3 regions of the Pontibacillus salicampi genome follow, and region 1 is predicted to be linked to each of the others. Evidence: riboswitches for the same ligand, from Rfam matches in the RefSeq annotation. Region 1 holds a riboswitch; each other region holds the start of a gene.
The links. A riboswitch is a leader RNA that binds a small molecule or an ion and turns the genes downstream of it on or off. The one in region 1 is predicted to bind S-adenosylmethionine.

Region 2: another riboswitch for S-adenosylmethionine. It lies ahead of ACFFGV_RS03690 (assimilatory sulfite reductase (NADPH) flavoprotein subunit); the one in region 1 lies ahead of msrA (peptide-methionine (S)-S-oxide reductase MsrA).
Region 3: another riboswitch for S-adenosylmethionine. It lies ahead of ACFFGV_RS04465 (O-acetylhomoserine aminocarboxypropyltransferase/cysteine synthase family protein); the one in region 1 lies ahead of msrA (peptide-methionine (S)-S-oxide reductase MsrA).

Annotation. Positions count from the first base shown of each region.
Region 1 is NZ_JBHLTP010000005.1:41,162-48,651, reverse strand. It holds gene ACFFGV_RS08320 (sensor histidine kinase) at 1-575, shown strand, start outside; gene ACFFGV_RS08315 (ABC transporter ATP-binding protein) at 694-1,632, shown strand; gene ACFFGV_RS08310 (ABC transporter permease) at 1,613-2,344, shown strand; gene ACFFGV_RS08305 (C45 family autoproteolytic acyltransferase/hydrolase) at 2,558-3,610, shown strand; gene ACFFGV_RS08300 (excisionase family DNA-binding protein) at 3,626-3,856, shown strand; gene ACFFGV_RS08295 (RidA family protein) at 3,953-4,333, opposite strand; SAM riboswitch class I at 4,683-4,802, shown strand; gene msrA (peptide-methionine (S)-S-oxide reductase MsrA) at 4,923-5,393, shown strand; gene ACFFGV_RS08285 (thioredoxin family protein) at 5,519-5,845, shown strand; gene ACFFGV_RS08280 (DUF2188 domain-containing protein) at 6,046-6,501, shown strand; gene ACFFGV_RS08275 (AIM24 family protein) at 6,604-7,302, shown strand; gene ACFFGV_RS08270 (hypothetical protein) at 7,379-7,490, shown strand, end outside.
Region 2 is NZ_JBHLTP010000003.1:445,338-452,827, forward strand. It holds gene ACFFGV_RS03685 (cell wall-binding repeat-containing protein) at 1-3,057, shown strand, start outside; SAM riboswitch class I at 3,209-3,325, shown strand; gene ACFFGV_RS03690 (assimilatory sulfite reductase (NADPH) flavoprotein subunit) at 3,549-5,357, shown strand; gene cysI (assimilatory sulfite reductase (NADPH) hemoprotein subunit) at 5,384-7,102, shown strand; gene ACFFGV_RS03700 (symporter small accessory protein) at 7,298-7,405, shown strand; gene ACFFGV_RS03705 (sodium:solute symporter family protein) at 7,402-7,490, shown strand, end outside.
Region 3 is NZ_JBHLTP010000003.1:592,930-600,419, reverse strand. It holds gene ACFFGV_RS04475 (DUF421 domain-containing protein) at 175-888, opposite strand; gene ACFFGV_RS04470 (thiol-disulfide oxidoreductase DCC family protein) at 1,165-1,560, opposite strand; SAM riboswitch class I at 1,741-1,850, shown strand; gene ACFFGV_RS04465 (O-acetylhomoserine aminocarboxypropyltransferase/cysteine synthase family protein) at 1,968-3,671, shown strand; gene ACFFGV_RS04460 (homoserine dehydrogenase) at 3,750-4,730, shown strand; gene ACFFGV_RS04455 (cytochrome c biogenesis CcdA family protein) at 5,158-5,871, shown strand; gene ACFFGV_RS04450 (histidine phosphatase family protein) at 6,332-6,874, opposite strand; gene rsgA (ribosome small subunit-dependent GTPase A) at 7,205-7,490, opposite strand, start outside.

The sequences.
Region 1 (7,490 bases):
TATCCATTATTAATGGCCATGCCCATAAAATGAGTCAAATTGAATTAAGCGACGAGGTTCGGGATTCTGTTACGGTTATTCAGGATAAGGTAGCTTTTCTAGCAGAACTCATTGATAACCTCTCTTCGTTTACAGTGCTACGAGAGGGGAAGCTTCCCATGCATCCTCAAATGGTAGATATCGTCCAGGCAACTAAATCGTCGTTAATCGCTTATTATCCTATTCTAGAAGAAAAAGGGTTCGATATTGATATTGATTTACAAGGGTCTATTCAGTGGTATATCGATGAAACGTGGTTCAGAAGGATCTTGGATAATCTATTCCAAAACGTGAAGAGACATGCGGGGGAGGGGAAGTATCTTGCCGTCAGCACTACCGAAATGCATGGTAGGGAGGCACTTCGGATAGAAGATCGAGGGCCTGGCATGAGAGCCGTGTCTGACCAAAAAGGAACTGGTATTGGTTTATCCATCGTAGAAATGATGTTAGACCAAATGAACTTGGAAAAGACGGTATATGATGGAGCATCAGGCACGACCATTCTTATCTACCCCAAACCACAAGACTTGTATTAACAGGTGTTGTGGTTTTTTTTGTGGATTAATCTAAATTTAAACTTGTTTCTCCCCTTATTTTAATCATCATTTCTTATACTTCTATTAAATCAAATTAATCTAAAGGAGTGCTGTCATTATGAGTGTCGTAGAGGTAGAGAATCTGAACATTGATATCAAACGAAAGAAGATATTACAAAACGTCAATGTGTCTTTTGAAAAGGGAAAGATTTATGGGCTGCTAGGACCTAACGGGGCTGGAAAAACTACCTTATTAAAGGCCATGCTGGGGGTATTCCGTCCCAATTCGGGTTCCATTTCCTTTAAGGGTCAGGATATTTATCAACACTCTAAGAGGGACTTAATTAGTTCCATTGGAAGCATTATTGAATTTCCAGGTTTCTATGATAACCTTACGCTTCAGGAAAATTTAACGTTACATCTGAAGTATCTGCAAAAAGACACCTCTTCTCAGCATATTAATCGTCTGTTGCAAACAGTGGGTCTATACCAATTTAAAGAAAAACGTTTTTCAGAAACCTCCCTTGGCATGAAACAACGTTTGGGAATTGCTAGAGCTATGTCACATAACCCTGATCTATTGCTATTAGACGAACCGACCAATGGATTAGACCCTCATGGCATCAAAGAAGTGAGGGAAATGTTGATTAGAGAGGTGATTAGTTCCAACAAGACCGTTATTATCTCCAGCCATTTGTTAAATGAGATTGATCTTATGGCTGACGAATTGGTGTTTATGAATAATGGTGAGATCATTTTTGAAACTACGAAGATGAAAGATCATACACATATTTATTTATATAGGCTGCGGATGCCTTCTAGTATGACAAAAACGTTTCCACGCGAAGACTTGTTGGAAGAGTGTCAAGGACATGAGGTGTACACAGGTAAAGATGAGTTGGAATTTGTTTCCCCTCTTTCGCAAAAAGAAATTGAGAATCTTTTGGAACAACATCAAGTTCCAACCATCATGCTGGAAGTATTTGAACTTACGTTAGAGGATTTATATTTAAAACTATTGGAAAAGGGTGAAGAAAATGAAGTTGCTTATTCGTAATGAATTGATGAAAATGAAACGGTTGAAAATGGTCTATGTCATATTAGTATTGAGCTTCCTGCCTTACTTTATCAACACAGGGGGAATGATGCTGATGGCAGGAGGGATGGATGCGGAGAAATATTATTTCTTTGTATTTAATCAGTATGCCATTTTATTCCCTACGTTAGTGTTTATCTTTGCAGGGTTCTTTTTCTATACTGAATTTCAAAATAAAACGACACTGAACTGGATTTCGTATCCTTACCATAATTTCAGTTTGTTGCTATCTAAGGTGCTAGCCTGTTCGATACTGTTAATGGCTACATCATTCTTGAATCATGCTCTTCACACTCTGACGATTGGATCTTTGTTCGACATTGGCTTTGGAGGTCTGATTACGAGGTTTCTAACCTCTATGCTATTTTCCGGCTTAACCATTCTCATTGTGCCGTTGGCAGCTCTGCTTGCGTTTAGTACAAGAAATATTTTGTCCGTGGTGATTGCGGGGGTAGCCTCCATCTTTGTGACCACTATTTTGCTGGGTGCTGATTTCGGCATTGTGTTTCCATTCTCCTTCATTTATCGTTTTAGTATTCAATACTTCGATGCTTCCATGGGATATGAAAACCAAGACCTAGTGTTAGGAGGATGCGCTATTTTGGCAGGCTACCTACTTGTATCATTGTTCGGACTATACAGGTATTCCAAAATGACTCGTATGAGTACTTAATAGCAGAATTATGAAGACAATAGGATTTTTACTTCTGGATAGGTATGATCCGCATGAAATGGTTATAAAAGTCACAGTTCATGAACTGTGACTTTTTGAATGGTAAAGAGACAAAATCCTAAACATCCTCCAGGACTTCAGGGCTTTGCGTGACAGAGAAGTAATCGGTTATTCTGGAAAGGAACAACAAACAAGAAGATTAAGGGGTAGAGCATGAAGGACATATATAGTGACATAATACAATTTCGCGGATCCCATTATGATTTTGGGGTAAGGCAAGGGGAAGAAATGCGGAATTCGTTAACAGTACAAAATCGAGAAAAGCAATGGAAGCTTCGTAAGCCTAGATTTTCAGTAGAGGAAGAGGAAGTAAAAGATGCTATCACCCGTTTCGCTCCTGGTGTTTGGGAGGAGCTAATCGGGATAAGAGATGCGCTAGGATGGAGCATGGAGCGAGTAATGATGGAATTTGGAGGCTATCGACTAGACTATGTGAAATCAGGGTGCTCTATTTTAACTGGGGACGATTACATGGTTCGTAATTACGATTATCAGCCGAAAACATACGAAGGGCGATACGTATTATTTCAGCCAACGGACCAAGGCTATGCTATAATTGGTCCTTCCCAACGGATTACAGGGCGAATGGATGGAATGAACGAGAAGGGGCTTGCGCTTGGATATAATTTTATGCATCGTAAAAAACCTGGAATCGGGTTTATTTGCTGTATGATTGGCCGTTTGATTCTAGAATCGTGTGCGGATGTAGAGGAAGCGATATCAATGCTGAAGGAGATACCTCACCGCCATTCCTTTAGTTATATCGTATTGGACCGTAGCGGAAAAACATATGTGATTGAAACGACACCAAGGGGCGTAAAGGTTAGGGAATCTAATACGTGCACTAACCATTTCGAGCATATGAAGGAAGAAAATCGAAATTATCTCGTCGATTCGTATCGCCGGCTGGAAACAATGGAGGCGGCAAGACAGCATAAACCTTCAGCTTATGAGGCATTTCGCCTGTTGAATGATTCTGACAGAGGTGTATTCTCAGATGAATATCAAAACTGGGCAGGAACCATTCATACAGCTGCTTATTTCCCGAAGGAGGGAAAGGTGTGGTTTGCTCTGGGCGGAGACAAAGAGCCGATAGTATTTGATTTCAAAGCCTGGCTGGAAGGCTTGAATGTTGAAGACAAGTTCATTACTGGCTCAGTGGATACCGATCTTCCATTTCCACATATGGACAAAAATGCAAAGTAGAGGGAGAATGTTTCCATGTATTTAACCATTCAAGAAACAGCAGAATATTTAGAGCTTCCCGAAGAATACGTAGAAAAAATGGTGTTTAAGGGACGTATTCGAGCCCTGCATGACGGAACGCAATATCTTATTTATAAAGACCAGTTTCAGCAGTATTTTGAACAAATCGAACGCTATCGGAAGCAAATACAAGAATACCTTAATGAACCCATTCCTGAGGATATGGACGTTAAGGATGAAGATTAAAAAAGCTTGTAGAACATAACCGGTTGTTCTACAAGCACTTAAAAAGATTTTCAGCTGGCAAAATGTCTTCATTGCAATAATAATTTACGCAACGCACTATTCTTTCACAGCAATAGCTTCTATCTCTACTTTTGCACCTTTTGGTAATGCGCTTACCTCGATAGCTGCTCTAGCAGGGTATGGTTCACTTAAGAAGCTAGCGTACACTTCATTTACTGCTTGGAAATCCTCCATATTTGCTAAATAAATATTGGCTTTTGCGATGTGCTTGTAGTCTAAACCAGCTTCACTTAATATCGCGCCAACATTTTTCATGACTTGCTCTGCTTGCTCTCTCACATCACTTGAAACAAATGCCTGCGTATTAGGATCTAAAGGAATTTGGCCAGAAATGAATAAAAGATTACCAAGATCAACGGCCTGAGAATAAGGTCCGATTGCTGCGGGTGCTTTGTCAGTGGAGATTGTGTTAAACATAAGGGCATTGCTCCTTTTTATCATTATTTGTATAAGATAGTGCTAGGATAACACATTCTAAAGGATTGAGAATGAGTAATATTCGAAAAATAACAAATTTCATGGGGCTGGGTAGATTTATTTTTCTTTTTACTCAGAATGTGATAGTTTATGTGTAATGCCATCCCAAATCGTTTTATACGACTGCGGGAACTTAACCACCTGTCGGGATGGCAGGCTTTATATATGTTTGTTTTAAGCATGCTAATGCAGCTGCATTCATATACTGGAAGAAGTAAGTTAAAATCCTTTACTTCGCTACCAAATGAGTGTATTATATTGATTAACAAAAATATTCATAACGCATAACTTCTTATCCAGAGAGGCGGAGGGACTGGCCCTTTGATGCCCGGCAACCATTCTTTAAGACTATGTGTCTTAACCGAAACGGTGCCAATTCCTGCAAGGTGAGAGCCTTGGGAGATGAGAGGATCGTACAGATAAACTTACGACCCCTTTCTTGGATAAAGAGAGGGGTTTTTTGCATTAAAAAACTCGTCGATCTCTTTGAAACAAGAAGTTTCCGTTATACAGAAAGGAAGAGATGAAGATGGCAACAGCATATTTTGGAGCAGGGTGTTTTTGGGGTGTAGAGGCTTTTTTTGAACGGTTAACCGGAGTTACGGCAACCCGAGTAGGATATTCCGGAGGTACAGTGGAAAACCCATCCTACGAGCTAGTGAAAAGTGGAGTTACCGGACATGCGGAAACTACAAAGGTAGAGTTTGATCCTTCTGTGATCAGCTATGCTTCCCTAGTAGACCAGTTCTTCGAGGTCCACGACCCTACCCAAATTAATCGTCAGGGAGAAGATGTTGGCACGCAATATCGTTCCGTTATTTTCTTCTTGGATGATGAGCAAAGGCAAGTAGCTGAAGAGAAAATTCAGGAATGGTCAGACAAAGGTATATATAAGCTGCCAATAGCAACACAAATTAAAAAAGCTGCGCCATTCTATGACGCAGAAGAATATCATCAGAAATATCTCCAGAAACACGGGTCTGTTTCCTGTGGGATATAATGTGAGGGTCCTCCTCACATTATATTTTAAGCTTTATAATACCAACGGGGGTAAGCGAAAAAGAAGCGTAGCACCATGTAAATTGGTATAATAGGAGCAAATCTAAAGTGCAAGGTGTGGATACGATGCAACATGCCAATTCAATAGAAGAAGTGCGTTCCTTTGTTCAATCTGAAGAGATATCTCTTCTTTATATATCAAGACCTAACTGTTCTGTCTGTCACTCCCTTCTACCGCAAGTAGAAGCATTACTTTTAGAGTATTCTTCCGTACAATCCTTACATGTAGACGCAGAACACATTCCTGACATTGCAGGAGAGTACGAGATTTTCACTGTTCCAGTACTAATCGTTTCCGTTAATGGAAAGGAAATGTTCCGAAAAGCACGCTTCGTTCCAATAGATGAATTAGACCATCAATTAGAGCGGCTTACAAGTGCATTAAACCTTTAACTCAACCCTGACTCTCTTACACGAAGAGTCAGGGTTTTTTTGAGCGTCTGTGAAAGGCACATTATAGAATATCAACGGATTCTAAAGCGATAGGCGCTTCCTTTGGTATTTGTTATAAGTCAAGGAGCAGCATCATAAGGTTTGGAGGAGTTAAAAAAAGGAAAAGAATATAGAAGAAAAAAAGTTCACGGAGGGTCGTTATGCCTTGGGATACAGAGAATTATCCTAGTTCCTTAAAGAATTTGGATTTGCCAGTTCGAAAAAAAACTATTGAAATTGCTAATGCTATGCTGGATGAGGGTTACGAGGAAGGGAGAGCTATTCCTATCGCAACGGAACAAGCGAAGGAATGGTTTGACAACGCTTCTCAAGATGAAATTGAGGAAATGAGACACAAGCCTGACACCTCTTTAAAGCAGAGGGATCCTGAAGATCAGCAGTATGAGAATCGACCAGAGCTGCTCGATAAAGGGGAGCACGTAGTAAGTCACGAAAATGGGTGGGCTGTGCAGGCTGCTGAAGCAAAAAAGCCTGCAGCTACATTTTCCAACAAAGCGGATGCGATAAACAGGGCGAAAGACATTGCGTCCAATAAAGGTACACAAGTCGTTATCCATAAAAAAGATGGAACTATTCAGGAGACTACATCGTATTAAACAACTAGATAGAAGCATTAATAGAAGGGTCCTGTTCACGTACAGGACTTTTTCATTAAGTGTAGAAGATTAGAAGGATAAGCATATAAAGGGGAGAGAAGCATGGGAAATTATTCTATACAGGAATTTATTAATCAGACGAAACAGGATGAATCAGCTAATGACTATTTTCAACTAGAAACACCTCGGATGCTTGAAATCAATTTATCCGATCAAGTTTGGGCTAAGACAGGGTCGATGATTTCATATACTGGAGATATTAAGTTTGAGAGAGAAGGTATAATGGAGCATGGCCTAGGCAGAATGTTCAAAAAGGCTGTATCAGGAGAAGGCAGCTCTTTGATGAAAGCGACGGGTAACGGGAAATTGTATGTAGCAGATCAGGGTAAGAAGATTACTATCCTTGATTTGGATAACGAGAAAATTACGGTAAACGGTAATGATTTGTTAGCCTTTGAGCCAGGTTTAGATTGGGACATCCACTTAATGAAAAAAGTGGCCGGTATGATGTCTGGAGGTTTGTTTAACGTGCAGCTAGAGGGTCGTGGTATGGTTGCAATAACGACACACTATGAACCTGTTACCCTACTGGTTACACCAGATCAGCCTGTTATTACCGACCCTAATGCTACGGTAGCATGGTCTGGACATCTTGAACCAGAATTTAAAACGGATGTTTCCTTTAAAACATTTATTGGACGTGGCAGCGGAGAATCCATTCAAATGAAATTTTCTGGAGAGGGCTTTGTAATCGTCCAGCCGTTTGAAGAGGTTGTTTATTCTCAAAGCAGTTCCTCTTAATCTGCTATTGTTCAATGGATAAGAGGGAAGGAAACTGTGCATACTGCTCCTAAAAGCTACATGGGAGTGGATGAAGTTGATACATCAGTTGAAGTCCATTGAGAAAAGCCAAAACAGAAGAGCGAGCCATACCTTGATTGGCATTAGTTCTACCATTGAGGAAGAATGGTTATGGACAGCCTTTATTA
Region 2 (7,490 bases), on a different contig from region 1:
TTACAAGAGCAAGGGTTTGAAACCACCACGGTCACTACGAAAGAAGAGATAAATAAAATTAAGAAGGAAAGAGAGCAGGCTGCGGAAAAGGAAGCCGAATTACTTTCTACTGTTGACCGTGTAGATGTTATTCGAGCAGATTATTTTACAAATCAAGATGGGTCATTTCTATACGTCGAGGCGAAAACTAGTGCAGGTGATGCTGCCAGTGTTGCTTTAACTGGCTCTTGGGATAAAGGTGCTGGCACAAAAATAGGTGACGGAGGAAGTGCCACGCTGTCGAGAAAATCAGATGAAAATACGTATATGTATCATTCTTTTCTAGTACCTGTTGACTATAGACCAGATAAGGTGAAAATATCCAGTAATCTTGGTGGCTTTTCCACTCATGAAGTGAATAATTGGCTTGGAGATGGAAAGCCAGTGAAGGATGATCACTATGCCACCGGATTTATTGACCACTATATGACTCCTACTGAAATAACTAATCGAATGGAACAATTAGCAAGAGAGTTCCCTAAGTTGGCTGAGATTATTGAGATGCCATATAAAACAAATGGGTATCGGAGGCATAGTCAAGCTATTCTTGGTGAGCAAACAGACACTGCCGTTGTGGTAACATCCAAATCCTACGGGCATGAAGGTGGAAATGATATTAAAGTGACTCACCAAGCTTCTGAAAAAGCGGATGCTCCGTTATCTATACAGGTTAACAGTAATCACATCATAGTTAACCTTGCAACTGATAAGGATGGAAAGGCAATTAGCACAGCTAATGATGTAGTAAAGGGAATAAATGAGAATGCCAGCGATTTAGTAGAAGCTTCTACATATCGCGACAATGAAGGAAAAGGGATCGCTGAAGAGGTGGAGTCTACACTAACAGATAGCTTAAGTGCTCCTGATGAAGTAACCCATGACCCTTATCTGGTTAAAGCTATTAGAATAGGAAAACAGCGGGATGGTTCAAAGGTTGGCGTTTTAGCCTATTCCCAAGAACACGCTAGAGAATGGGTTACTCCCCTCGTGAGTATTGAGACAGCGGAGCGATTACTAAGAAACTATCAGCATGATAAAGATACACAAGAATTACTAGATAACCTTGATATTTTCATTGTTCCGACCGTAAATCCTGACGGAGGACATTACAGTTTCTATGACTATAATTGGCAGCGGAAGAACATGACTAATTATTGTAAAGACGGCACCTATACAGATCCTAATGCTAGAAATTATTGGGGTGTAGATTTAAATCGTAATCACCCAGTTGGGTCTGTATATGACGGATATGCAGGTGCTTCTACTGATTGTACAAGCTATGGGTTTGCTGGCCCAGAAGAGCTTTCGGAACCGGAGGCACAAAACCTTGATTGGCTCGCTAATCAATACGACAACATAAAATTTGCTATGAACATACACAGCTATGGTGGTTATTTTATGTGGCCGCCAGGAGCATACAAGCCGGAAACTAGAGAAACGCTTCCACGTCCTACCGCTGGGGAAGAAGCTTATTTCTGGTCTGCATCCAGACATATTTTAGAAGAGATTCAGAAGCACCGAGGAACCGTCATTCTTCCAAGCAGAACAGGTCCGATACCTGATGTATTATATTCTGCGGCAGGAAACTCCGCAGATAACCTTTGGTATGATAAAGGAATTTACACGTGGAATTTTGAAGTTGGTGCGGATTTATGGAACGCAGAGGAAAACAAATGGGAACTAGTAGGATTCCAGCCGGAATTTGCAGAAGGATATGAAGAGGCGATGGAATTCTCAAATGGGCTAATCGGATTAATGGAAGTTGCAAATAAGTATGGGGAGGATAAGGAGGGCCCTACTTCTAACATGCTCCCAGGCAGCGGGAGATATAAGGGAGCTGTAGAGGTCAGCTTTGAAACAAGCGAACCTGCGACCGTCTTTTACACGATGGATGGCTCGAAGCCGACATTGGAATCGAAAGCGATTCAAGTAGATGGAATTAGAGGAGATGCAGAAACTTTAACTATAACAGAATCTACGATGATCAATTGGTTCTCTGTAGATGCTAGCGGTAATATAGAGAGGGGGTATGATCCACAGAAGGACGAGCAAGGATATCATACTTCCAAAGTTCAAATTGTTAGCAATGACCACAAAGTGGAAGTGGAGGAGCTAGCAGGTTCTAATAGGGTAGAGACGGCAGTGGAGATATCGAAGGACCTTTATCCAAAAGGATTTGCAAAGGATAAGCAGCTCAAAACGGTTGTACTTTCTACATCAAGCGATTTTGCAGATGCATTGTCAGCGGGTCCACTGGCAGCTCAATATGGAAACGCACCGCTCTTACTAACGGATAAGCAATTAAACAAAGAAGTGATGAACGAACTGCAAAGACTTAAGGCAGAAGAGGTTATCATTGTTGGAGGACCAGGAGCAGTGAGCCCTGCTATAGAAACGGCTTTAACTCAACAGTCCTATAGTGTGACAAGAATTCATGGGGATAATCGATATGAAACAAATGAGGCAATTGTAGATGCATTAGATGAGGTAAACGGAGTGTTTGTTGCGTCAGGAGAAAAATATGCAGATGCACTCTCTGCTGCCCCTATCGCTGCAGCGGATGATTGGGCAATCCTATTAACCAAGCAAGAGAAGGTATCTAATGAAGCATTGAATTACCTAGCAGATAAGCAAGTAGTGGTTACGGGTGGAACAGGTGTTATTGATAATAAGGTGTATGACAAAATTCATAAACAAAATGGAGATAAACTGGTGCAGAGAATTGCTGGAGCCGATCGCTACGGTACGCTAGTGAAGCTTCTTCAACAGTTCAGAGCAGATACACCAGCGGATACAGTCGTTGTTGCAACGGGTAAGAATTTTCCGGATGCGTTAACTGCTTCTTCTCTAGCGGTCTCTTCCAAAGCGCCTTTGGTGCTTATTAAAAATCAAGTTACGGAAGAAATGGCCCACTTCTTAACAGAGTTTGGTGATCAGACAGTAGTAGACCATGTGAAGGTTTCAGGCGGTATAGTGAAAAAGCATGCAGTGAAAAAAGTTGTGAATCTATTAGACTAGAACGAAAGGGGAAGAGAGCTGGCTGAAGCAGTCTGCTCTCTTCTTTTCTTTTATTTTATGAGAGGAATTTTATCATAATATATTGACATTTCTTAAAATTAGGCATAAGATTTTCAGTAATCCATATTATTTAACAAAGTTAATATATGTTTTCTTATCTCGAGAGGTGGAGGGACTGGCCCGGTGAAGCCTCGGCAACGGGTCATTTTTATGAAGAAGGATACTGTGCCAATTCCAGCAGGTGCCATCGTACTTGTAAAGATAAGAAGAGCTGTGAATACATAAAAATGTTCCCCTCTCTTCTTGCTTTAGGTAGAGAGGTATTTTTGTTTTGGAAATGAAATAGCAGTAGGTAATCCTGTGTGTGGAAGCACAGGTTGCTTTTAACTTAAAAAACCAACTAAACTGCTTGGATTAGGGTGTTTTGAGAAGAATAATGAGGTTACCAATGGAAAAGCTTAGTGAAATTATGAATCTGAGAGGTGAGTATGGTGGCATTTCAAGTATCAAATAGTCCTTTTACGAAAGAGCAGGCGGATCTATTAAATCAACTTGTTCCTTCATTAAATGAAAAACAAAAATTATGGCTCAGCGGATACCTTGCAGTTACCGAGGTTCCAGCCGAAGGTGAAGCGGTGGGGTCAGAGGAAGCAAATAATCAGGCATCTGCTGTACCGTTACGGGAGGTAACCATTTTATATGGCTCTCAAACAGGTAATGCTCAGGCGCTGGCAGAGGATTTTGGTAATAGACTACAAGGTAAGGATGTTCCTGTAACTGTCTCCTCCATGGATGAAATGAAACCGAAAAATGTGAAAAAGGTACAGGATCTTCTTATTATTACTAGTACCCATGGGGATGGCGATCCCCCGGATAATGCATTATCATTTTATGAATTTCTGCGTGGAAAGAGAGCGCCTCAATTAGAAGACGTGCGTTTCTCTGTCTTGTCACTTGGTGATAGCTCTTATGAATTTTTTTGTCAGACCGGAATTGATTTTGATCAAACATTAGAGGCGTTAGGCGGAGAACGTCTCGCAGAACGAGTCGATTGTGATTTAGATTTTGATGAGCCCGCTGAAGCTTGGTTCTCCTCCGTACTTTCTGTTGTAGAGGCACCTTCATCTGCATCAATAGAGGAGCCAGATGAGGCAAAACCACTACAAGACGAGGCTGTACATTCTCGAGGTAACCCATATCATGCTGAAATACTAGAAAATATTTATTTAAATGGGCGGGGCTCTAACAAGGAAACTCGTCACCTTGAGTTAGATTTGGAAGGTTCAGGGATTACTTATGAACCAGGAGATGCAGTTGGTATCTTCCCTGAAAATGATCCGATATTAGTTCAAACATTAATAGATGTAATGGAGTGGGATGCAGAGCAGCCTGTTCCAGTCGATAAAGAAGGAAGTACGAAACCTCTTCACTATGCATTGACAAAGGTTTATGAAATCACTAGTGTAACGAAACCTGTATTAAGGAAGATGGTGGAGTTTACAGAGCATGAACAACTGCAATCCCTGTTACAAGAGGAGCAAAACGAAGAGCTGAAAACCTACATGTATGGCAGGGACCTTATCGATGTACTTAAAGATTTTGGTCCATGGACACTAACGCCTACAGACTTCGTGAACCTATTGAGGAAAATACCACCAAGGTTATACTCTATTGCTAGCAGTGGTGCTGCAAATCCGGATGAAGTTCATCTAACCATTGGGGCCCTTAGGTATGATGCTCACGGCAGAGCTAGAAGCGGCGTTTGCTCTGTCCAGTGTGCAGAGCGCTCAGAGCCAGGTGATTCTCTGCCAATATTTGTACAGAAAAATCCGAATTTTAAGCTTCCAACTCAAGACGCACCAGTTATAATGATTGGCGCAGGCACAGGTGTTGCTCCATATCGAGCATTCCTTGAGGAGCTGGAAGAAAAAGAATCCGCTTCAGAGACTTGGTTATTCTTTGGAGAGCAGCATTTTGTTTCCGACTTCCTCTATCAGATTGAATGGCAGAAATGGTTAAAGGATGGAGTCTTATCACGAATGGACGTAGCCTTTTCCAGAGATACAGAAGAGAAAGTGTATGTGCAGCACAGAATACTTGAAAAAAGTAAGGACGTATATCAATGGCTCTTGAACGGGGCACATGTATATGTTTGTGGAGATGAAACATACATGGCTAAAGACGTACACAAAGCATTGCGAACAGTATTAGAACAAGAAGGGAACATGAGTGAAGAAGAAGCAGAAGAGTATCTCACCACGCTTAGAAAAGATAAACGCTATCAACGTGACGTGTACTAAGATTCTAACTTGAAAGGAGTAGTATGATGTCTACAGATAAGAAGCATACAGAGCACGGCCCTCCTAGTGCAATGGAGCACATTAAAACAGAAAGTAATTATTTACGTGGAACGCTTGAGGAAAGCTTTGCGGACAGAATTACGGCCAGTATTCCGGACGAAGATACAAAAATATTAAAATTCCACGGAAGCTACATGCAAGATGATCGAGATGTGAGAAATGAGCGAAAGCAGAAAAAACTAGAACCAGCCTACCAATTTATGATACGAGTTCGAACTCCAGGCGGAGTTGCGACACCGGAGCAGTGGCTTGTTATGGACGATATCGCTAACAGATATGGAAATGAAACATTAAAATTAACAACACGTCAAGCCTTTCAAACCCATGGTATTTTGAAGTGGAATATGAAAAATACGCTTCAGCAAATGAATGCAGCTCTTATGGATAGTATTGCTGCCTGTGGAGATGTTAACCGAAACGTTATGTGTAACCCTAATCCATATCAATCAGAGGTTCATGCAGACGTGTATGAATGGTCCAAAGCCATTAGTAATCATCTTATTCCTAAGACGATGGCTTATCACGAGATTTGGTTAGACGAGGAGAAAGTTCTTGATACAAGAGAGGCTGAAGAAGAGGTAGAACCCATTTATGGACCAACTTATTTGCCAAGAAAATTTAAAATAGGTATTGCAGTACCACCTTCTAATGATGTGGATGTCTTCTCACAGGATATCGGCTTAATTGCAATTTTAGAAGAAGGAAAGCTTGTCGGTTTTAATGTTGCAGTTGGTGGTGGTATGGGGATGACCCATGGGGACACGAACACATATCCTCAACTGGCACGGGTCATTGGTTATACACCAGTAGACCAAATCGTTGATGTCGTAGAAAAGCTCGTAACCATCCAACGGGATTACGGGAATCGTTCAGAACGAAAAAATGCACGTTTTAAATACACAGTGGACCGTATGGGCGTTGACTGGATTAAAGAAGAACTCGATCGACGTATCGGCTGGAAAATAGAAGAGCCACGCTCCTATCATTTTGATCATAACGGGGACCGTTATGGCTGGGTAGAAGGTGCAGGAAACTGGCATTTAACATTATTTATCCAGAACGGGCGTATTAAGGATACAGAAGAGTATAAGCTAATGACGGGCCTCAGGGAAATAGCCCACGTCCATACAGGGGATTTCCGATTGACAGCTAATCAGAATCTGGTTATAGCCAACGTAACAGACGATAAAAAAGCAGAAATTCAAGCAATCGTAGATCAGTATGGACTTACGGATGGAAAGCAGAACTCAGCTCTTCGTCAAAATTCGATGGCTTGTGTTGCTTTTCCTACCTGTGGGTTGGCTATGGCAGAATCAGAGCGCTATCTTCCATCCTTAGTGGATAAAATAGAAGCCCTCTTAGAAGAGGAAGGGCTGCGAGATGAAGAAATTACAATTCGTATGACAGGGTGTCCTAACGGATGTGCCAGGCCAGCACTTGGGGAAATTGCTTTTATCGGTAAGGCCCCAGGAAAATACAATCTGTATTTAGGAGCTGGATTCAGCGGAGAAAGGCTTAATAAGATGTATCGAGAGAATATTGGGGAAGAAGAAATTTTAGAAACGCTCAAGCCTATTATCTCTCAATATGCTAAGCACAGAAATGACAATGAACATTTTGGAGATTATGTAGTAAGAGCGGGGTATGTAGAGCCTGTATATTCCGGCACAGAATTTCATAGTTAATTTTCATTCGAAGCCTATGATGAGTGATCATCATAGGCTTTTTCTATTATTCTATACTTTTTTCGTATGACAAAACTATGTTTTGCGTATTGGTTTTATTATAGAACCAATGCTACACTTGAATTTAGAATATTCAGATAAATGAATGGTAATTATTAATTCACTATGTTAGGGGAGGCGTTGCAGGTGTTGGGAATGGAGAGTACGTCTATTGCATTAGTATGGCTGTTAACCATTGTATCTTCCATTGGCTGTATTCTATTTGGGTTAATTATGTGGAATAAAGGGGGAAATGAAGAATGAATATGTCAGTTCTAATCCCTCTTGTCATTATCTATGTTGGAATCATGTCAGGGCTGGCTTACTATGGCTATAAAAAGACAACCTC
Region 3 (7,490 bases), on a different contig from region 1:
TCCTCCCGTTCGAGTTTATTTATTTTACTCAGAGTAACAGAACACAAGTGCTCTCACCAGAACCATTTGCATTACTAGTGTATTTAGAACGATCGGGTTACAAAAAAATGCTTAGCCAGCGTGTTGGCTAAGCGGAACTTATATATGTATAAGTGTGGAACTCAAATTGCATACTTAGTGTTTATAAGGAGGCACATGATCCATGCGTGACTGTTTCTTGGACATAATTAACTCCCCCTTAGAGTTAACTGCTGCGTAGAAAATAGATGATATGCTATGTTCCCCGACTGTATTAAGCTTGTCAATCAGCCACGTCTCTGTTTTATTTACTTCCTGCAGTAAATCATATTGTATCTTCCCATCGAGAATAACCGGAATTTCGTAATTATCACCAGATGTATAAATGGACATATCCTCCCGAATGACACTTTCTTTAGCAGGATATAATTTCACACTAAGCCTTCCATTCGCCTCTATAATGGCAAGTTCCACATCCTTTGTATGAAATACGTCCTTCTCTCTCAGCATTTGTAGAATATTATCAATCGAGTACTGGATACGCTGCATATTCTCCATAAGGAAGGTTCCCTTATACATTACTACTGTAGGCTCGAAAGTAAGTAACTTCCCAACCTTTTGATGTTTCAATTTCAACCTTATAATAAGCTTCTGTAATATCGCTATCGCAATCATTGCAACTATGGTGTGAATATGATCTATACTCGGGTCTGCTATATCGGCACCAACTACAGCTCCCAAAACAAGCACTACAAGAAAATCAAATACCGGAAGTTCTCCTATAGAGCGTTTACCCATATATAGACCTATTACAAGCATAAAAGGAAGAATCGTTACAATACGCAGGATAACCTTTATACTATCCATCATAATATCCACGTAAATGCACCTCTTGTATGTGTATAGTGTTATACCTATCATTGCCAAAGATGATGACATTCCATACTTCTCTTTTATTCCTTGGTGATTAGATAAAATACACCATAATGGCTGTGTGCTCTCTTGAATCAAGTAGATATAGTGATTAAGAAGCCTTTTCCTTTCTATTCTCCTAAGAAGGAGATAAATGACATCCCTTGTCGTCAGCAATCCTTCTAATGTAGCATTCCTATTCACTTTTGGAGGACCAGTGAATTTATTTCGTATTTAATCCAAAAATCTTTTCCGAACCGAAGGAGATGGTAGTGTACATTCGGATTTCTTCCCAAACCATTTATATCGGTTCCTTGCTAGCAAGTCATACATTTTATTCCGAATAAAAGGAGGCACTGCTATTAATATATATAAAAGCTTCCATAAGCCTGACATTTCTTTCAAAATCCTTAAACTAGCAGTAGATTTAGTATAAACGTGATTCTTTTCCAATAAGATAATGCTGTCTGTTTGTTTATCCACCTCGTACTCATCTACTAAACGTTGCCCTTCCTCTCCTTGCAGTGAAGCAAAGTAGAATTGTTCCTTTTTATCTCGCTTTATAATAAATTGAACAGCTCCATCACAGAAATTGCACACTCCATCGAATAGAATAATTTTTTGTTTCACTTCATTTCCCCTCCCTAGCGCTATTTCCTATATTGTACCAAACAGACTTACTTTGTGAAACAATGAACATAATTACAGTTTTAAATTTTCGAATAAGTCAATTAATTGTGTTGACGAAATACTGACCTATCGTTTATACTTTTGAGTAGTAAATGACTAAATGCTAACTGACAATTTAATCTCTTATCAAGAGCGGCAGAGGGACTAGGCCCTGTGAAGCCCGGCAACCTTTCAACATCGTTTGAAAAGGTGCTACATCCTACAGGTCATGCGGATCTGGAAGATAAGAGGAGGACGGTACATATAAACCCTCTTCTTATGAAGAGGGTTTTTTCTATTATCCCCTCTTTTCCCTTACCTGTCAGGCAATTTCCCTAGACATCATCTAATCAAGGAGGAATTGTACCATGACACTACCATTTCATACGTATCGTTTAGAAACACTTAGCCTACATGGAGGCCAAACCCCTGATAAAGAAGCAGGTGCAAGAGCTGTACCTATTTATCAAACTACATCATACGTATTTAACGACACAGACCATGCCCAAAATTTATTTGCACTTAGTGAACCTGGTAATATTTATACAAGAATTAATAACCCTACTGTAGACGCATTCGAGCAGCGAATCGCACTATTAGAAGATGGGATAGCTGCGGTAGCTACTTCTTCCGGAATGGCTGCTATTACATTATCCATACTAAATCTTGCTCAGGCGGGAGACGAAATCGTCGCCTCCACCAACTTATACGGTGGAACCTATAATCTATTTGCTGTCACATTACCAAAATACGGCATTCATGTAACATTTGTAGATGGTACTGACCCTGAGAAATTTAACGAAGCCATTACGTCTAAAACCAAAGCTGTGTTTGCTGAGGTCATTGGGAACCCGAGCTTAGATGTCCTAGATCTTGAAGCAATAGCAGATGTTGCTCATGCTCATCACATACCACTGATTGTGGATAGCACCTTTGCTACCCCTCACATTTGTAAGCCCATCAGCTGGGGAGCTGATATTGTTGTTCACTCTGCAACGAAATGGCTCGGAGGACACGGTAATTCTATTGGTGGAGTTGTTGTGGATAGTGGCCGATTCAATTGGAATCAAGATAAATTCCCAGGGTTTACCGAACCTGATGAGAGTTATCATGGTCTTCGTTATGGAATCGATGCCGGACCAGCAGCATTCGCTATTAAGTTAAGGGTTCAGCTGCTACGTGATATTGGAGCGTGCTTAAGTCCAACCAATGCCTTTTATTTACTGCAAGGGCTCGAAACATTACCGCTTCGAGTGGAACGACATGTACAAAACGCGGAGCAAATTGCTACTTATCTCGAAAATCATCCAGGTGTGGAATGGGTATCCTACCCTGGATTAAGCAATCATCCCTCTTACGAATTAGCTAGCAAATATTTGCATAATGGGTTTGGTTCAATGATTGTATTCGGTATTAAAGGTGGCCGGAATGAAGGTAGAGAGGTTATAGATAATATCAAACTGTGGTCTCATGTGGCTAACGTAGGCGATGCCAAATCTCTTATCATTCACCCAGCAACTACTACCCATCAGCAATTGAATGAGGAAGATTTAAAGAAATCAGGAGTAACAGAGGATTTAATCCGTTTATCCGTTGGACTAGAAGCTGTAGAAGATTTGATTGCAGATTTAGAGCATGCGATATATCAGGCGACAGGATTCCAATATAGCAGTGCAGCACAACCAGCAGCTGTAGAAACCATCCTCACTTCTTCTCTTTATCGAGATGAAAATGAGGCTAGACCAAAAGTAATTACTGTATATGGAGCCGATCGTACAAGTAAACCTGAAGAATTTTCCAAATTAGAAAGACTAGGGTTTCAGTTGCTGTTTGACAGCGAGGCACAGGTAGAGCATACCGATATTGTGTATGCTTTGAGCAGCACGGGAGTTGAAAAAGCCATCTCACAATTCCCAAGTGCTACCGTTTTTATCACACAGCATATTATAGATGAGGATATAAAGGATAAGTTAGACCATTACTCCATTTCCTACTTAGAAACGGACAGTGTCTATCGTCTTGCACAGTCCATTCGAACTACGAACAATAACCGTGAAACGACTAAAGTATAACTGATGCACAAAGAGAGCGCCGTTAAACGGATGGCTCTCTTTGTCACCTTAGATGATACGGAAGAAAGGAAGATGTAGATGACGATTAAGGTCGCAATACTAGGATTTGGAACAGTTGGAGAGGGTGTATGGGAAACACTTCATACCCACCATGAATATATACAAAAGAAATTAAGTACGCCAATTGAAATTACGAGCATTCTTGTCAAGGACTCTAATAAGAAACGAAACCTCCCCGATTCTGTACAAGTGACAACAGACATTGAAGAAGTCTTTCAACAGCCTGTAGACGTTGTCCTGGAAGCCATTGTTGGAAAACAGCCTGCCTATCAGTATGTAACACGAGCTATTGAGCACGGAGCACACGTGATAACGGCAAACAAGGAGATGTTTGCCCATTACGGTCCACACCTCCTTGAACTGGCTAAAGAGCATAATGTATGGATTGGGTACGAAGCAACAACAGCTGGTGGCACCCCGGTTATTCGAACCATTGATCAGATGCTGCAAGTAAATCAAATAAAGAGTATCCAAGGTATCGTAAACGGAACATCCAACTATATTCTGACACAGATGACCAAGCACCAAAATTCTTTTGAAGATGCTCTCCTGGCAGCCCAGCAAAAAGGCTACGCAGAAGCTGACCCAAGCAATGACGTCGATGGCTATGATGCATTCTATAAAGCTATGATTCTAAGTCAGCTTGCCTATCAGGATCAACCAAACTGGGATGAAGTTTATTTGGAAGGAATACGTACTATTTCCAGTCAAGATATTGATAAGGCGACTATACAAGGGCAAAAGTGGAAGCACGTGGCTACCATTGAATTACGCCACGGAGCACCAAGAGCATCCATCCAGCCCATGCAGCTAAATGAGGACCATCCCCTCTACAACATAGATGGGGTAGAAAACGCGCTCTCTATCCAGACTGACCTGCTTGGCTCCATAACATTATCAGGACCAGGTGCAGGAAAACTCCCAACGGCGAGTGCCATGATCGAAGATTTACTATACGTTTTCCAAAAAGAGCGTCAGCAGGAAGCTCAATATGTGTAGAAGAAGCTATTTCATATGTTTCAAACATATAAAACAAAGCCTCATAAACGGCTGTCATTGCCGTAATGAGGCTTTGTTTTTGCTTTGAAGAGCGAATAATATACTTATGAAGCACTCGCGTTAACCCGAACCAGCTTAATTTGATCACTGAACTGAAACAAATTAGAGCTCGGATTGTTTGATCCTCTTCATATGTAATAATGTAATAATATGGATAGTTCTGTTAAACTAATAGTCAATATTCCGAAAAACAAAGATATAGTATCCCCTATTAGTAAAAACCATAAAACAACTATTAGCAGTAAGCTTCTCATCCACTGCTTTTGCAACAGCTTCATCTCTATACCTCTATTTTTTATATGTTACTATCGTTTTAGGGTTGTTATAATTAGAATAATATGTAAATAATATTAGCTGGGGGTAGATTATGGAATTAAGCATTTGGTTAGCATTCGGAGCAGGTATTTTATCCTTTGTTTCCCCTTGCGTTCTCCCCTTGTATCCGTCTTTTATCTCTTATATTTCGGGAGTGTCAGTAGGACAGCTCTCTGACAGAGCATCTTTGCCGCGCAAAGCACAGAGATCTATTACTATCCATACCATTTTATTCGTAGTAGGACTTTCTGTCATTTTCTTCGCGTTAGGCTCAGCAGTTACATTTATTGGTGAACTATTTTCTGGATATCAAGAGACTATTAGAATGCTAGGGGCTATCATAATCGTAATAATGGGTCTATTTCTAATCGGAGTTTTCCAACCCACATTCTTAATGAAGGAAAAGCGTGTACATTACAAAAGTCAATCACTCGGTTATGTGGGATCCTTCTTTGTTGGGATGGCATTTGCAGCTGGATGGACTCCTTGCATTGGACCGATCATGACATCTGTTTTAACATTGTCCGCGACCAACCCTAGTCAGGGTCTGCTTTATACATCCTTTTATAGCCTTGGGTTTGCAATACCATTTTTAGTGATGTCCTTTTTCTTAAGTAAGACCAAGCTGTTAGTAAAGTACTCTAAAAACATAATGAAAGGTAGTGGAGCTATAATGATTGTGCTAGGATTATTGCTGTATTTCGATCAAATGTCCTCTCTAACATTATGGTTGAGTAACTTGTTTGGTGGATTTAGAGGCTTTTAATGGAAGCCTTTAACCAAAATATCACCTGTCCACTCACCTATACTACAGTAACCTTGTTTGAAATGCACCTCACAAACTGTTGAGAAACTAAATGTGTCGCTTCCCTTGTGGCTTGGATGCGACACATTTTCCTAAAAAAGCCAAGTAGTTAATAATTAAGCCAAGGCAGCAATGGCTCCTGTAACGAACAATGTTATGATTACGCTTCTAAGTTTACTTTTTTTCCACATAATTACTCCACTAATGACTCCAGCCACTGCGAACAAAATAATCCCTACATACTTCAGGGTGTTTATAGAAACAAGATTTCCTATAGAAGATAGAAAGGCTCCAATCACAAGAAGATTGATTGTTTCACGCTCCCTGGCTTATGGATATTCTCCGTCATACTTTTTTATAGGTGTGGAAAATAACTAACACACCCTTACATTACTTCACATTCTGTATAATGCATATTCTATTATTTCCATATTCGTTTAAACGTTACCTGATTACTATTGTTTATTAGGACAAACACGTCCGGATTACTAAGATCGTTCCAATCATTAAAGCCAAAATCCTTATTATAATACATTAAAAGTAAGGACATTAAGTTTCCATGAGTAACAATAACTGTATTGTTATGGTTTCTACTAAATACTTCTTCTACAACCTCGACAATTCGTTTCATAGCTTCTTGACTTGATTCTCCGCCTTCATACTTCCATTCTATATCATTAAATGTTCTTTTAAGTTTTTCAAACCAATCAGGAAGGTTTTTAGTGCTGAGAATACGTTCCGTTAGATTTCTATTAATTTCAACGTCTATATTCATTCTCTTAGCAAGGGGGGAGATAGAGTCCATTGCTCGCTTATATGGACTGGAAATAATACGATCGATACTACTATTGCAGAAAAAATCTGATAATTCGTCCGCCTGTTCAATTCCTCTATCTGTAAGTTGGGATTCAGGCGACTGTCCTTCTGCTTCGCAATGCCTGATTAAATAAATTTTCTTCAACATCAACCACTCCAATATTTTAATAACGATTTTTCGGCTAATAAATTGAAAGCAACGCTTCGACATGCTTAATGCTTGCTTTTGAGTAATCTTGGACAATGAAAAATGACTAATACTATAGCAGAAATCCTTCCTGTTTTCGTTTTTAACGTAAATCTCCTCTCTAATTTGATATATTTAACAATTATTTCGGTCTAATAGTTCCCTTTCATAAATCGTGTAATACAAATTTATTTACGGTGAACTAACCCACCATTAACAATATCCTAATTTTTACATATTATTAAATAGAAAGAAAGAGATACCGCATATGCGATATCTCTTTCCTATTCTTTATCTGTTTGCCTTAGGCCCATGCAGCATTCTATTTGCCTTATGGGTGCCATGCCGAGCTTTTAAATCAAGGCGTTCCAATTCTCTTTTTAATTTCTTATAACTTTTTAATCGAGTTATTTCTAGTTGTCCCTCTTGGATAGCTTGTTTCACAGCACAGCCTGGTTCTTGATTATGCTGACAATCCCTGAATTTACACGCTAGACTCAAGGCTCCTATATCAGAAAAGGCTGCGTCGACATTCTTCTCATCCCCCCATAGCTGTACCTCTCTCATTCCTGGAGTA